One region of the Massilia sp. KIM genome, then DNA from elsewhere that is predicted to be linked to it. Evidence: predicted binding sites of a transcription regulator. Region 1 holds the regulator's gene; the other holds the start of a gene.
The links. Region 1 encodes FliA, which starts transcription of late flagellar genes. Its sites were predicted from a motif close to CTAAAGTTTNNNNNNNNNNNGCCGNTA; they were not measured.
Positions count from the first base shown of each region.

Region 2: B0920_RS11305 (flagellar protein FliT) is a predicted target of FliA. The motif match lies at 1,160-1,186, and genes of this name have one in related genera.

Region 1 covers NZ_MVAD01000002.1:920,046-927,066, reverse strand. The annotation lists gene B0920_RS18805 (M35 family metallo-endopeptidase) at 1-804, shown strand, start outside; gene B0920_RS18800 (M35 family metallo-endopeptidase) at 1,009-2,088, shown strand; gene B0920_RS18795 (hypothetical protein) at 2,146-2,637, opposite strand; gene motD (flagellar motor protein MotD) at 2,694-3,464, opposite strand; gene B0920_RS18785 (flagellar motor protein) at 3,474-4,217, opposite strand; gene B0920_RS18780 (RNA polymerase sigma factor FliA) at 4,199-4,927, opposite strand; gene B0920_RS18775 (antiactivator of flagellar biosynthesis FleN protein) at 4,969-5,790, opposite strand; gene flhF (flagellar biosynthesis protein FlhF) at 5,783-7,021, opposite strand, start outside.
Region 2 covers NZ_MVAD01000001.1:2,599,750-2,606,770, forward strand. The annotation lists gene B0920_RS11300 (M1 family metallopeptidase) at 1-921, opposite strand, end outside; gene B0920_RS11305 (flagellar protein FliT) at 1,239-1,520, shown strand; gene B0920_RS11310 (FimV family protein) at 1,898-3,034, opposite strand; gene fumC (class II fumarate hydratase) at 3,123-4,517, shown strand; gene B0920_RS11320 (RNA-binding S4 domain-containing protein) at 4,606-4,818, shown strand; gene B0920_RS11325 (DUF883 family protein) at 4,919-5,203, shown strand; gene B0920_RS11330 (DUF692 family multinuclear iron-containing protein) at 5,270-6,949, opposite strand; gene B0920_RS11335 (DUF2282 domain-containing protein) at 6,954-7,021, opposite strand, start outside.

The DNA of each region.
Region 1 (7,021 bases):
TCGCTCACCCGCACGGTCGAGCTGTCGAGCCTGTACGAGATGCACGTCACCGGCACCTACACGGTACGCTACCTGAGCCCGGCCTCGCCCGTGCCGGCCGGCGCCGCCGCCAGCGCGGCGGCGATGGCCGGCGAGCTGGCCTCGGCACCGGTCAGCATCTGGGTCGAGGGACGGCTGCCGCGCGGCGCCAGGCCAAGCGCGCCGGCGCCGGCCGCCGTCGAGCCGGGCCAGCCCTCGCTGGCGTTCAGCAAATGCTCGAACTCCCAGCAGGAGCAGCTGGTGACGGCGGTCGAGGCCGGCCGCGCGATGGCCGCCGACGCCCACGCCTATCTCGCCGCCGGCCAGGTGCAAGGCCAGGGCCAGGGCGAAGGCCAAGCTCAGCCAGCCCCGGCCGAGCCGTCCTACGGGCCGCGCTACACCACCTGGTTCGGCGCCTTCGAAGCCCAGCGCGCGGCGCGCGTGCGCGCCAACTTCACGGCCATCAAGGACGCCTTCGAGACCAAGCCGCTGCAGATCGACTGCGGCTGCGACGAGCCCTATTTCGCCTACGTCTACCCGGCCCGGCCTTATACGATCTACGTCTGCAAGGCCTTCTGGGCGGCGGCGCCGACCGGGACCGATTCGCGCGGCGGCACCCTGGTCCACGAGCTCAGCCACTTCGACGTGGTGGCCGGCACCGACGACCACGTCTACGGCCAGGCAGGGGCGGCGGAACTGGCGCGCAGCGCGCCCGAGCGCGCCGTCAACAACGCCGATTCGCACGAATACTTCGGGGAGAACACGCCGGCTCAACAAAAGCGCTAGCACAAAGCGCCGGCGCACGATTGCGGACTGTTGGATTGCGCTGACATCGCGCAAAAATTGTCACCTCTGACACAAATCAACTTTACACAGGAACTTGAATCCGTAAACATCGTCCTCGGGCCCGCCTGGCCAGACCAGCGCGGCAAGCCCGCGACAACGATGGCAGCAGCAAGCCGCATAACATTTCACACACGGAGAAACGATATGAGCTTGAACGGATTCTGGAAGTCGGCATTGGGCGCGGCGGCGCTCGCGATGGCCTGCGGCGCGCAGGCCGCGCCCAAGGGCATCGCGGTGACGGTCGAGCCCGAGAAGCATGCGCTGGGCCAGGACGAGGATGCGGTGGTGAGGGTCACCCTCACCAATACCTCGGACCAGCCGCAGTACGTGCTCAAGTGGCGCACTCCCTTCGAGGGCGTGGACGCGCCGCTGTTCGAGGTGAGCCGCGACGGCGAGCGGGTGCCCTACACCGGCCCGCTGGCCAAGCGCGGCGCGCCCAAGCAGTCCGACTACTTCCTGCTCAAGCCCGGCGCCTCGCATACCGTGAAGGTCGAGCTGTCCGCCCTGTACGACATGAGCGTGACGGGCGACTACCAGATCAGCTACAAGACCCAGTCGCCCGACCTGTTCTGGAACGCGAGCACGCCGGAGGCGCGCGAGATGCGCTCCGAGCCGGCCACCCTGTGGGTCGACGGCCGCCTGCCGCGCGGCGCCACCCCGCCCACCCTGGACCTGGAGGCGATGAAGCGCGGGACCGATCCGGCTCCTTCCGCCGGCGGCCTGTCCTTCGCCAGGTGCACCACCTCCCAGCAGAGCACCATCGTGCAAGCCATGCAGGCCGGCCTGAACATGGCCAGCGACTCCGACGCCTACATGAGCAAGCCCTCGCTCGGCGCGCGCTACACCAAGTGGTTCGGCGCCGCCGACAGCGGCCGCGCGGCCAAGGTGAAGGCCAATTTTGCGGCCATCAAGGACGCCTTCGCGAACAAGCCGGTGACGGTGGACTGCGGCTGCAAGAAGACTTATTACGCCTATGTCTACCCGACCCAGCCCTACACCATCTACGTCTGCAAGGCCTTCTGGAGCGCGCCCCTGACCGGCACCGACTCAAAGGGCGGCACCCTGCTGCACGAGATGAGCCACTTCAATGTGGTGGCCGGCACCGACGACTACGCCTACGGCCAGAGCGCGGCCGCCAACCTGGCGATCACCGATCCGGCCAAGGCGGTCGACAACGCCGACTCGCACGAGTATTTCGGGGAAAATACGCCGGCGCTGCAATGAGCGCCTGACGAAGGACGCGTGGACGGCCCGCCGTCCACGCTCGGCCTGGCGCCCTGCCTAGCGGCCGGTGAAGCGGAAGCGCACCGGCTCCGCCGGGCTGTGGCTCGTCTCGTCGAGCTTGCCGAGGTCGCGCAGGTAGGGACCGTCGTAGCGGATCTCGTAGGCGCGCGCGCCCTTGGCGAAGGCATAGGCGGGGGTGATGTCGATGGTGTTCAGGTGCATGGTGTGCGGCTTGACCTCGAGGTAGTCGGCCGCCGTGTAGGCGGCGCGCTTGACCATCGGGCCGGCGTAGGCGACTTCCTTGCCGCCCTTTGCCTCGCGCAGGTCGAAGCGTTTGCCGGTCAGCGCGTCCTCGGCCGCGACTTCGCGCGGCACCCAGATCGTGGCCTCGCCATGGTTCTCGATCATGACGCGCACCAGCACCTTGCCGCCGCCGGTCTCCACGTCCAGCCTGTGCTTCACGTTCACGTCGGCCTCCACGGCGCCGCTGGCGCCCACCAGGCCCGCCAGCGCCAGCAGCAGGACAGGCACAGTTCGTTTGATATGCATGCACAACCCTTCGGCCCCAGGCCCTGAACTCGTCTTCCCGGGACTCTAGCACGAATTCAGGGCCGGACCGGCGGCGGCATTTCGCCCCCGGTCTCGGGCAGGGCGGCCAGGATCATCACCGCCACCCGCCGGTTGCGCGCCTGCCCGGCCGCGTCCAGGTTGGGCGCGACCGGTCGGGTGGCGGCGAAGCCGAGCGCCGACAGGCGCGCCTCTCCTACCCCGCTGTCGATGAACAGGCGCACCACGCTGGCCGCGCGCGCGGCCGACAGTTCCCAGTTGGACGGATAGACCGCGCTGGCGATCGGCACGTCGTCGGTATGCCCTTCGACCTCGATGCGGTGGGTGTCGCTGCGCAGCAGGCCGCCGACCTCGCGCAGCACTTCCTGGGCGTCGCGCTGGAGCACGGCCTGGCCCTGCTCGAACAGCACGCTGGCGTTGATCTCGACGCTGACCCCGCGCGCGTTCTGGGTCACCCGCACCTGGCCCGACTTCACCAGCGGCAGCAGGGTCGCCGACAGGTCGCGCGCCAGCACCGCCATCTTCTCGCGTTCGCGGCGCGCCATCTCGTTGCGCTTGCGGTTGACGATGTGCGACAGCGGCAGCACCGGCTCGACCTGGGTGTTGGGCCGCACGGCCGCGCCGCGCCCGCCGAAGGCGTCGCCCAAGGCTTCGGACAGCACCTGGTACTTGCCCTCGTTGACGATCGAGATCGCGTACATCACCACGAAGAAGGCGAACAGCAGGGTAATGAAGTCGGCATAGGAGATCAGCCAGCGCTCGTGCTGCTGCTCCTGGGGCGTGTCGTCGTCGTAGCGTCTGCGCGACATCGCCCCGCCCTAGTGGCGCACCAGCAGGCTGGCCACGCGCTCGTCGATCACGCGCGTGTGGTCGCCGGTGGCGATGTCGTGGAAGACTTCGAGCAGGATCTCGTACTGGGACACCTTGTCGGCGACGATGGCCTTGAGCTTGTTCCCGACCGGGTAGAAGAACAGGTTGGCCAGCCCCACCCCGTAGACGGTGGAGACGAAGGCGACCGCGATGCCCGGACCCAGGCGCGCCGGGTCGTTCAGGTTTTCCATCACGTGGATCAGGCCCAGCACCGCGCCCAGGATGCCGATGGTGGGCGCGTAGCCGGCCGCCGATTCCCAGATGCGCGCCGCCTGGCGCTGGGCGAATTCGTAGCCGTTGATCTCGTGTTCGAGCAGGCTGCGCAGCTTGTCGGGCTGGATGCCGTCGACCACCAGGCGCAGGCCCTTCTGCACGTAGAGGTCGCGCGTGCCCATGTATTGTTCGAGCGAGAGCAGGCCGTCGCGCCGGGCCGTCAGGCTCCACAGCGCGATCTCGCGCGAGAGCTTTTCGCGCTCGCCGCGCGGCGGGAAGAAGACCCAGCGCAGCATGCGCAGGCCGCTGACAAAGGCCTTGCGCTCGCTCTGCAGCAGCACGGCGCCGAAGGTGCCGACCACCACGATGGCGAAGGCGGCCGGCTGGAACAGCGAGGCGAAGCGCCCGCCGTCCAGGCTGTGGCCGAGCAGGACGCCGGCCAGCGCCAGGCCCAGCCCGATTACGCTGGACCAGTCCACAATTGCTCCCGAAGGGCCGCGCGCAGGCGCGCCACGGCCTGGGTGTGCAGCTGCGACACCCGCGATTCGCTCACGCCCATGACGGCCCCGATCTCCTTCAGGTTCAGTTCCTCTTCGTAGTACAGGCCCATCAGCATCTTCTCGCGCGGCGGCAGCGCATCAATGGCGTCGATCACGGCCTGGCGGAAGTCGGTGTCGAGCAGGCTGCGCAGCGGATCCTCGTCGTCCACGGCATAGCGGTCGAGGAAGCTGCCGTCGTCGTCGTCGCCGCGGAAGTCTTCGTAATAGACCAGCTGGTGGCCGCCGCCGTCGGACAGCATTTCCTGGTAGTCGGCCAGCGACAGCTTGAGCGCCTTGGCGACCTCGGATTCCGAAGGCGGACGGCCGAGGCGCTGCTGGAGTTCGTTCATCGCGGTCTCGACCTTGCGCATGTTCTGGCGCGTGCTGCGTGGCATCCAGTCGGAGTTGCGCAGCTCGTCGAGCATGGCGCCGCGGATGCGCAGCACCGCGTAGGTCTCGAACTGCGCGCCATGGTTGTCCTCGTAGCGGTTGATGGCGTCCAGCAGGCCCATCATGCCCGCCTGTACCAGGTCATCCACTTCCACCGAAGGCGGCAGCTTGGCCTTCATGTGGTGGGCAAGACGCTTCACCAACGGCATGTGCTCCGTCAGCAAATGGTTCTTGTCCGCTTTCCCTTTGACCGTGTACATGCTCTTGCGTCGAATCTTTCTTGTTCGTTGTCGTTACCGCTTCAGTGGCCGAAATGCGCGCCGCCTCCCTGCCTGCCGAACTGCGGCGCGGCCTGCAGCGCGAACTTGCCGGCCAGGCGGCGGAAGGCGACCGAGGCCCCCGCCAGCGGGAAGGCGTCGACCACCGCCCGGCCCAGGCGCGCGGCCCGGTGCAGGTACTCGTCGGCCGGCACCGAACCCAGGTAACTGAGCTTGACTGCCAGGTAACGTGTTGCCGCTGCTGACATATTATCGTATACCACCTTGGCCTCCGCCTCCGTCGCGCCCGTCACCAGGATGCCGAAGGGGCGGCGGCCGAGCTGCTGCGACAGGCGCTTGATCAGCGCATAGGCGTTGGTGATGGAGCTGGCGCCGGTCGAGACCTGGACCACGATCTCGGCGCTGGCCATCAGCGGCACCGGGAAGGCGCCGTCCGGACCGAGTTCGCCGTCCACCATCACGATCCCGGCCTGCTTGGCCAGCACGTCGAAGGTCTTGGCCAGGCGGCGGGTGTCGTCGGCGCCGGCCGGCACGCCCATCGGCGCCACCGAGAAGCCCTGCGGGGCCGGGTGGATCACCTGGTTGAGCGCGCATTCCTGGCGCGCCACCTGCAAGAGCGACGCCTTGCGGTTCAGGCCCAGGCGGCGGGCGACGCCGTAGTCGATGTCGCAGGCGTCGACGATCAGGACCTCGTTGCCGGTCTGGGCCAGCGAGGCGCCCAGGTTGACCAGCATCGCGCCCTTGTCGTCTTCAGGGGTGGCCGAGAGGAAGGTGACGATGCGCGGGCGCGGGCCCTGCAGCATCCGGCGCAGGCCTTCGGCCTGGTCGAAATCGAAACTAGCCAAGGGACACCTCGCGCAGGCCGCGGTCGTTGTGCATGCCGCCCAGGTTGCCCATCATCAGGGGCAGGTCGGCCTCGCTGACGCCGCCTTCCTTGCGGTTGCGGAAGGCGCGGTCGACCAGCATCGCGCGGTCGGCCAGGTGCAGGTCTTCCGGCACCCGCTGGCCGTTCGAGATGTAGTGCAGGTTGAGCTTCTGGCGGATCACCACGTCCAGCACGTTGCCGATCGAGGCGGCTTCGTCCAGCTTGGTCATGATGCAGCCGGCCAGCCCGCTGCCCTGGTAGGCGCGCACCACTTCGTTCAGGGTCTCGTTGGTCGAGGTCGAGTTCAGGCACAGCAGGCGCTTCACGTCGGCGCCCGACTCGCTCAGCATGGCCACCTGCTCGGTCACCATCTGGTCGCGCTGCGACATGCCGATGGTGTCGATCAGCACGGTGTGCTTGTTCTTGAGTTCCTTCAGGGCGATGCGCAGGTCGGCTTCGTCCTTCACCGAGTGCACCATCACGCCCAGGATCTTGCCGTAGATGCGCAGCTGCTCGTGGCCGCCGATACGGTAGGCGTCGGTGGTGATCAGGGCCAGCTTGTCCGGGCCGTGGCGCATCACGCAGCGCGCGGCCAGCTTGGCGGTGGTGGTGGTCTTGCCGACGCCGGTCGGGCCGACCAGGGCGAACACGCCGCCGCGCGACAGCAGGTCGTCTTCGTTGGCGATGGTGGTCAGGTTACGGGCCAGTACGGTCTTGATCCAGCGCAGGGCTTCGCCCGCGTCCTTCACGGCCGGCATCTTGTCGACCAGGTAGCGCGCCAGGGTGACCGAGAAGCCGGCGGCCAGCATCTCGCGCAGCACGGTGGCCTTGTGCGGCTCGCGCTGGGCGGTGGCGTTCCAGGACAGCTCGGCGAGCTGGGTTTCCATCAGGCCGCGCATGGCGCGGATTTCGCTCATCATGCCGTGCATCTCGGCGGCGGCCGATTCCTTGGCCTGGGCGATGGCGGCGCTCATCATCGAGCTCATGGCGGCCATGTCGAAGGCCGGTTCCGGGGCCGGGGCGCGGCGGTTGGCGTAGGTCGGGGCCGGCTCGAACGCGGGTTCAGGCTGGGGTTCGGGCATGCGGCGGGTGCTGAAGGCCGGGGTGGCCGGCTCGGCCATGCGGCGCGGGGCGGCGAAGGCCGGGGCCAGTTCTTCGGCGTCGGCGAAGTGGTCCAGGCGCGGCTGGGGCTGGGCCATTTCCGAATCGGG
Region 2 (7,021 bases), on a different contig from region 1:
CGGCTCGTTGTAGACCACCGCGCCCCAGTTCTCCATGGCGCCGTTGAAGCCGCCTGGGATGGCGATCTGGTCCAGCTTGGGCAGCGGATAGGGAATGCCGAAGTAATCGTTAAAGTAGTGCAGCAGGTCGCGCGTGGCAGCCAGCGGGAAGGCGGCGGAGGCGAGCTTGCCCTCGGTGGTCACGATGCCGATATCGACCCCGTCCTGCTGGCCCGACAAACGCTCCATCTCGCCCGCCACCAGCACCACCAGGTAGCTCGGCATCTTGGGCGTGTTGCCGAAGCTGATGCGCTGCATGCCGCCTGCGATCGGCTCTTGGTGCTCGACCGGGGTGGTCGAATAGGCCTTGAAATGGGCCGGCACGTCGACCGTCAGCTTGAAGCGGGCGCGGAAGGCCGGCTCGTCCCAGGTCGGCAGCACGCGGCGCGCGTCGGCCGGGGCCATGGTGGTGGCGATCAATTTCTTGTCCACCCCCTTGGCCTTGTAGTTCACGTAGAACATGCCGCGCGCCTCGCGGTTGATCAGGCCCCGGAACTGCAGCGCCAGCTGGTACTTGCCGGGCGCCAGCGGTTGCCTGAGGTCGAAGCGCAGGGTCTGCTGCTCGCGGTCGAGCACCGGCTTCAGCTTGAGCGGGGCCAGTCCCTTGCCGGACAGGCTGGCGCCCTCGATCTCCATGTTGTCCGCGTTCAGCATGATGGTCGAGGTGGCCTTCAGGACCTCGATGTCGACGGTCTGGCTGCCGCGGAAGGCATTGCCGGCCAGGTCGGTCTTCAGGTGGGCGGTGTACTGGACCGGCACCACGTCCTTGGGCAGCTTGCCTTGGGTGGTGGCAAAGGAAAACGGCGCTTCCGCAAGGGCGCAGGCGCTCGATACAGCGAGCGCAACCGCTGCCGCGGTGCGCAGGACCGGCTTGTCTCTCATGACTCTCTCTCTCGTATGGGCGTCCGGACTGGCGCCGGACTGCGCAAGAACTCAGCATGCACTCTAAGCAGCGCGCCCGGCCAGCGCGGCGGGAATGCGACAGACTGCAAAAAACGCGGCCAAACTGCTGAATTTGGGGAATGGCGGGCACATGCCGGAGCATGCCATACGGGTCGGCGATGCCAGGATGGCAAGTTTGAGCTCGCTAAAAAATATTCAAAAAATTTTTTGGAAAACCCTAAAGTTCCCTCAAGCCCGTCCGTAAACGATGTAGACAACCGGCAATCCGGCCGGAATTTACTTGCCTTGGTGCAAATATGACCGCGAACGACGTCCTCGCCATGTACGAAAACCTGAACAACCTGACGGGCCAAATGGCGTCCGCAGCCCAGGGTGGCGACTGGAAGGGCTTCGACAAGCTGGGCGCCGAGGCCAAGACCGAAGCGCGTGTCGCCGCCGGCGGCGTGCCGGCGCTGGACGGCGCCAAGCGCCTGCGCAAGATCGACCTGCTCAAGCAGCTGATGGCGAACGACCGCGCGATCCGCGACGTGACCGATCCCTGGATGGGGCAGCTCGAGCGCGCGATGGCCGCTCACTGAGCCGTTCACTTGAAAGAATGACAAAAGGCGCCGTGGGCGCCTTTTTTCTTGCCCCCTGCTCCCGGCGCACATCGCGGACGTGCATCACGGGCGTGCATCACGGGCGGAAATGAAAAAAGCGCCCGCAGGCGCTTTTTTTTGCCACCGAGCCTAGGCTCAGCCGCGAATTGGGGAGAGCGAGCACCAGGTATCTCCTGGCGTCGCCTCTTGCCGGTTGCTCCCGGCGTCCGTCGCACACAGTAGGCAAGCGGACTGCTTCCGGACACAGGCGTTTCCTCAACGATCGTCTGCTTTCCGCGCCACGCTATCGGTGGTGGCTGCGCCAGACCCTGAGCCGTCTGCGATCTCATCGATCACGGGCTCAGTATAACCCAATTTCAGACTTGTGTAGACGTGTCGTGCGCGGAAGCTTCAAGGCTGGGTTCGACGCCTGGTTCGGCCGGTTTCCTGCGCATGAAGCGCTGGCGCAGACGCGCGGCCAGCCCTGCCTTCGGACTGTCCGCTACGGGCGCGGCCGGCGCCTTCCTGCGGCGGCGCGCCAGCACGACCCCGCCGGCCAAGGCCAGTAGCGCGCCCAGGCCGCCGGCGATCCAGCCCCAGGGCGTCTCGTCGACCGGTTCGGGAGCGGGCTTCTTGCGCTTGTGGGTCTTGGGCGCGGCCGGCGTCAAGGCCTCGAGCTCGGCGGGCTTGGCGCCCATCGCCACCTGCAGGACCTTGACCCGGTCTTCCAGCTGGCCGATCTGGGCGCGCAGCTGGACATTCCTGGCATCGAGCGCGGCGCACACCGCGGACGGCGCGGGCTGCGCGGCGGGCACGCAGGCGGCGCTTGAGGCCGGCGCGGAAAGGGGCGCGGCAGGCGGTTCAGGCCTGGCGGCGGGCGTGGCAAGCGGTTCAGGCTTGGGGGCGGGCTTGCTGTCGGCCTTGGCGACCGGCTTGAGCGCTTCCTTGGGCGCCGGCTTCGGCGTCGGCGTCTTTGCCACCACATTCTGCGCCGGCGCTTCCACCGCCTTCGCCGGCTGCCTGGCGGGCGCCGGCGCGGCGACGGCGACGGCGGCAGGCGCGGCCGCCTGCGCCTGCGCCGGCTCCTGCGGCGGCGTGCGGGCCGGCAGCGGCGGCGCCGGGGCCGGATTCGGGTCCGGCGTCAGCCACAAGGTGGCCAGGCGCACCGCGCGCTGGCCGCCGTCGGCGAGCTCGAGGTAAAGATGCAGGTGGCTTGATTCAACCGGGGCGCGCGAGGTGATGTGCAGGAACTGGCGCCCGTCGCGCTGTATCACAGACATGGACAGGGTCGACAGCACGTGCGGCATGCCGATGTTGGCGCCCCGGTAGACCTCCGGATGGGCGAGGCGCGCATCGACCTTCTGGCCGGGGTGTTCGATCAGGTTCAGCTCGATGTCCGCGACCAGCGGCTGGCCCATGTAGGAAGCGACGCGCGGTTCGCCCAGCTCGGCGGCGTTAGCGGCGGCGGACAGGATCAGCGCGCAGGAAAAAAACAGTGGAAGGCGGCAAGCCATAGGGAAGAGGAAACGAGTGAGGCCCAGCGATGTTAACGGACATTGCGCTAAACTCTTTAATCAAACCCTCATGCACAGGATACATTTCATGGAAAACAGGATTGAGAAGGACAGCTTCGGACCGATCGAGGTGCCGGCGGACCACCTGTGGGGTGCGCAGACCCAGCGCTCGCTCCACCATTTCCATATCTCCAGCGAGCGCATGGCGCCGGAGCTGGTCGCCGCCCTGGCCCAGGTCAAGCGCGCCGCCGCGGCCGTCAACCGTTCGCTGGGCAAGCTCCCGGCCGACAAGGCCGACGCCATCATCAAGGCCGCCGACGAAGTGCTCGAGGGTCGCCACCCCGACGAATTCCCGCTGGCCGTGTGGCAGACCGGCTCGGGCACCCAGAGCAACATGAACATGAACGAGGTGCTGGCCAACCGCGCCTCCGAGATCCTGGGCGGCGAGCGCGGCGAAGGCCGCCTGCTCCACCCCAACGACCACGTCAACATGGGCCAGTCCTCGAACGACATCTTCCCCACCGCCATGCACGTGGCGGCGGCGATCGCGGTCGCCAAGGGCGTGCTGCCGGCGCTGGCCAAGCTGCGCGGCACGCTCGAGATCAAGTCGCGCGAGTTCGCCGACATCGTCAAGATCGGCCGCACCCACCTGCAGGACGCCACCCCGCTGACCCTGGGCCAGGAGTTCTCCGGCTACGTGGCCCAGCTCGAGTTCTCCGAGCAGGCGATCCGCGCCGCCCTGCCCGGCCTGCTGCTGCTGGCGGCCGGCGGCACCGCGGTCGGCACCGGCCTGAACGCGCACCCGGACTTCGCGCCGCGCATCGCCGCCGAGCTGGGCTCGCGCACCGGCCTGTCCTTCAAGAGCGCACCCAACAAGTTCATGGCCCTGGCCGGCCACGACGCCATGGTCGGCGCCCACGGCGCCTTCAAGACCCTCGCCACCGCGCTCATGAAGATCGCCAACGACATCCGCTGGATGGCTTCCGGCCCGCGCTCGGGCCTGGGCGAGATCACCATCCCCGAGAACGAACCGGGCAGCTCGATCATGCCGGGCAAGGTCAACCCGACCCAGTGCGAAGCCCTGACCATGATCTGCTGCCAGGTGTTCGGCAACGACGTCGCGCTCACGGTCGGCGGCTCGCAGGGCAACTTCGAGCTGAACGTGTTCAAGCCCATGATTGCGCACAATTTCCTGCAAAGCGCCCGCCTGCTGGCGGACGGCATGCGTTCCTTCGACGAGCACTGCGCCCAGGGCATCCAGCCGAATCACGCCCGTATCGGCGAGCTGATGGAAAAATCGCTGATGCTGGTGACCGCGCTGGCCCCGCACATCGGGTATGATCGCGCCGCGCAAATCGCCAAGAAGGCGTCGCATGAAGGCCTGACCCTGCGCCAGGCCGCCCTGCAGACCGGCTTCGTGGACGAGCAGCAGTTCGAGCAGTGGATCGTGCCGATCGAGATGACCCGGCCCGACCGCGTGTAGGGACTGCGCGGCGTATGACCCGGTGGGCCGCGCGCCCACCGCCAGGCGGACTGAATCGTACGCCGCCTTCACCCATCCCGAGGATAGAATGCAGAAAATAGTTTTCGATTTGACATCAGAATTTGTCGAGGTCAACCAGCTCCTGAAGCTGGTCGGCCTCGTCGACAGCGGCGGCGCCGGCAAGAACATGGTCGCCAGCGGCGTGGTGTCGGTCGATGGTAAACAGGAGCTGCGCAAGACTGCGAAGATCCGCAGCGGGCAGACCGTGACGGTCGGCGACCTGCAAATTCGCGTGCAATAACGAGCCGTTTAGGCGGGCTTATGTTTGCGCGCTAACAAACAGAGCGGGGCTTCCTTGTTTATATTTTAGACATCATCAAACCGGCTCAAAGGTGAAGGCGATGGAAACCCCGGAACACCACACACGCTCGCAGGACCAGCTCATCGGCGACCTGCGCATGGTGATCGAGAACGCGGAAGAGCTGCTCAAGAACACCGATCACTACAGCAGCGCCCTGTACCAGAACGCACGCGCCAAGCTGGCGCTGGCGCTGGAAGCGGCGAACGAAGAACTGGCGCGTTTCGAAGACGCGCAACTGGAACGCATGATGGCCGCCACCCGCGCCGCCAACGAACGTTTCCACGACCGCACGGGCGAAGAGCGCATCCTGCGCGCCTTCCACTGATCCGCGCGACCAGGGCGACGCATGCCGCGCTCGCGGCGGCGCCGCTCGCTGCGCCTTCCCTCGAACTCAGTCCCGCTGGGCAGGAAGGATAGCCGCAGCGCTTTCCTCCTCCGGCAACACGATCCCCGTCACCGCCTCCCACGCGAACCAGCGGCGCAGCATCGCGCCCAGGTCCGGCGGCGCCAGGCCGTCCGCTTCGGCGCGCGCGAGCGCCGCGTCGAAAGCCTGCGCCAGTTCGGCGCCCTGCGCGATTGCCTGCAGGGCCGCGTGCTCGGGCGCCGACAACTCCAGCACCTCGAGCGTCCAGCGCCGCCGGATCACCAGGGCTTGTGCGCCCCCGGCGATGTCAGTGGGGAAGTCCACGTCCTCCTCCCGGTGCGCGCGCCATAGCCGCGCCACCTGCCAGGGGCTGGACAGCAAGGCGCAGCTCGGGTGCAGGGACAAGCGCGCCGCGGCCAGCCGCGCCGGGTCCATCCCGGCCAGCGCCGCGAAGGCGAGCGGCCCGGCGTCCCCGGCCATCCAGGCCAGGTGCAGGGCCCACTCGAGACGCGCCATGTCGGCCAGGTAGGGCAGCTCGCGGGCCGGCGCGAAACCAGCGAGGAAAGTGGAAAGCTGCGCGCCGAAGCGGTTCAGGTCGGGGTCTTGCGAGGGATGGGCCTTGCCGTAGGCATGGGCCAGCGCGCCGAATCCTTCCTCGCCCACCAGCTGCTCGATGACCGGATAGGCGTTGGCCAGGGCGCGCCGCCAGTTGGCGGCAAGATTGCCCCGGTAGACGGCCAGGCGCGCCGGGTCGCCACGCAATTCGGACGCCAGGGCGTGGTCCCCGGGGTCGGCCAGGGCGCCGGCGAAACGCGCCTGCAGCTCGGCCGCGCCCGCGTCCTCCACCGCCGGCCAGGCGGCGGCGCGCGGCGCCGCCCCGGCACGCGCGGGTGGCGCGAACTCGCCCGCGATCGCCTGCGCGCGCCGCGCTTCCTCCAGCAGCACCTCGAGGGCCGGCAGCCCGGTATCCCATTCGATCAGCGCCGGCACCTGGCCGAAGCGCGCCAGCGCCGCCCGGAACAGCTCCCACACCGGTTCGGCGATCGTCGCGCCGTGGTGGTCGATCACGGCTTGCGGCGTTTCCAGATGCCCGCCGAGATGGATTTCGCCCACGCTTCCCGGGTCCAACGCGGCGATGGCCGCCAGCGCGTCCTCGCCATGATTACGCTGGTTCACATAGAGATTGTTCACGTCGAGCAGGATGCCGCAGCCGCTGCGGCGCGCGAGTTCGGCCAGGAATTGCGCCTCGCTCATGGTGTCGCCGCGAAAGCGCACGTAGCTCGAGACGTTTTCGACCAGCAGACGGCGCCCCAGGGCGTCCTGCACCTGCTGGACGCGCGCGCTCATCAAGCCGAGCATGGCTTCGTCGAGCCGCAGCGGCAGCAGGTCGTTGAGCTGGCGGTCGGCGAGCGCGCCCCAGCACAGGTGTTCCGACACCAGCAGGGGATCGAGCGCGCGCACCAGTTCGCGCACCCGGGCCAGGTGGCCGCTGGAAAAGCCGCGCGCCGAGCCCAGGCCGAGGCCCACGCCGTGCAGGCTGATCGGATAGTCGGCGCGCAGGCGCTCCAGCACGTGCCAGTCCCAGCCGGCGCGTGCCAGGTAGTTTTCGGAATGGACTTCGAGCCAGCCGACCGGCTGGCGCCGTTCGAGGAAGGCGGGGACGTGCGGCGTGCGCAGTCCGACGCCGACGCCGGCGTGCGGCAGCACCGGTTTATTGCGTGGAGGTGGCGGCCTTGGGGTCGGCTGGCGGCGCGGCCTCGGCCGGCTTGCCTGACTTGG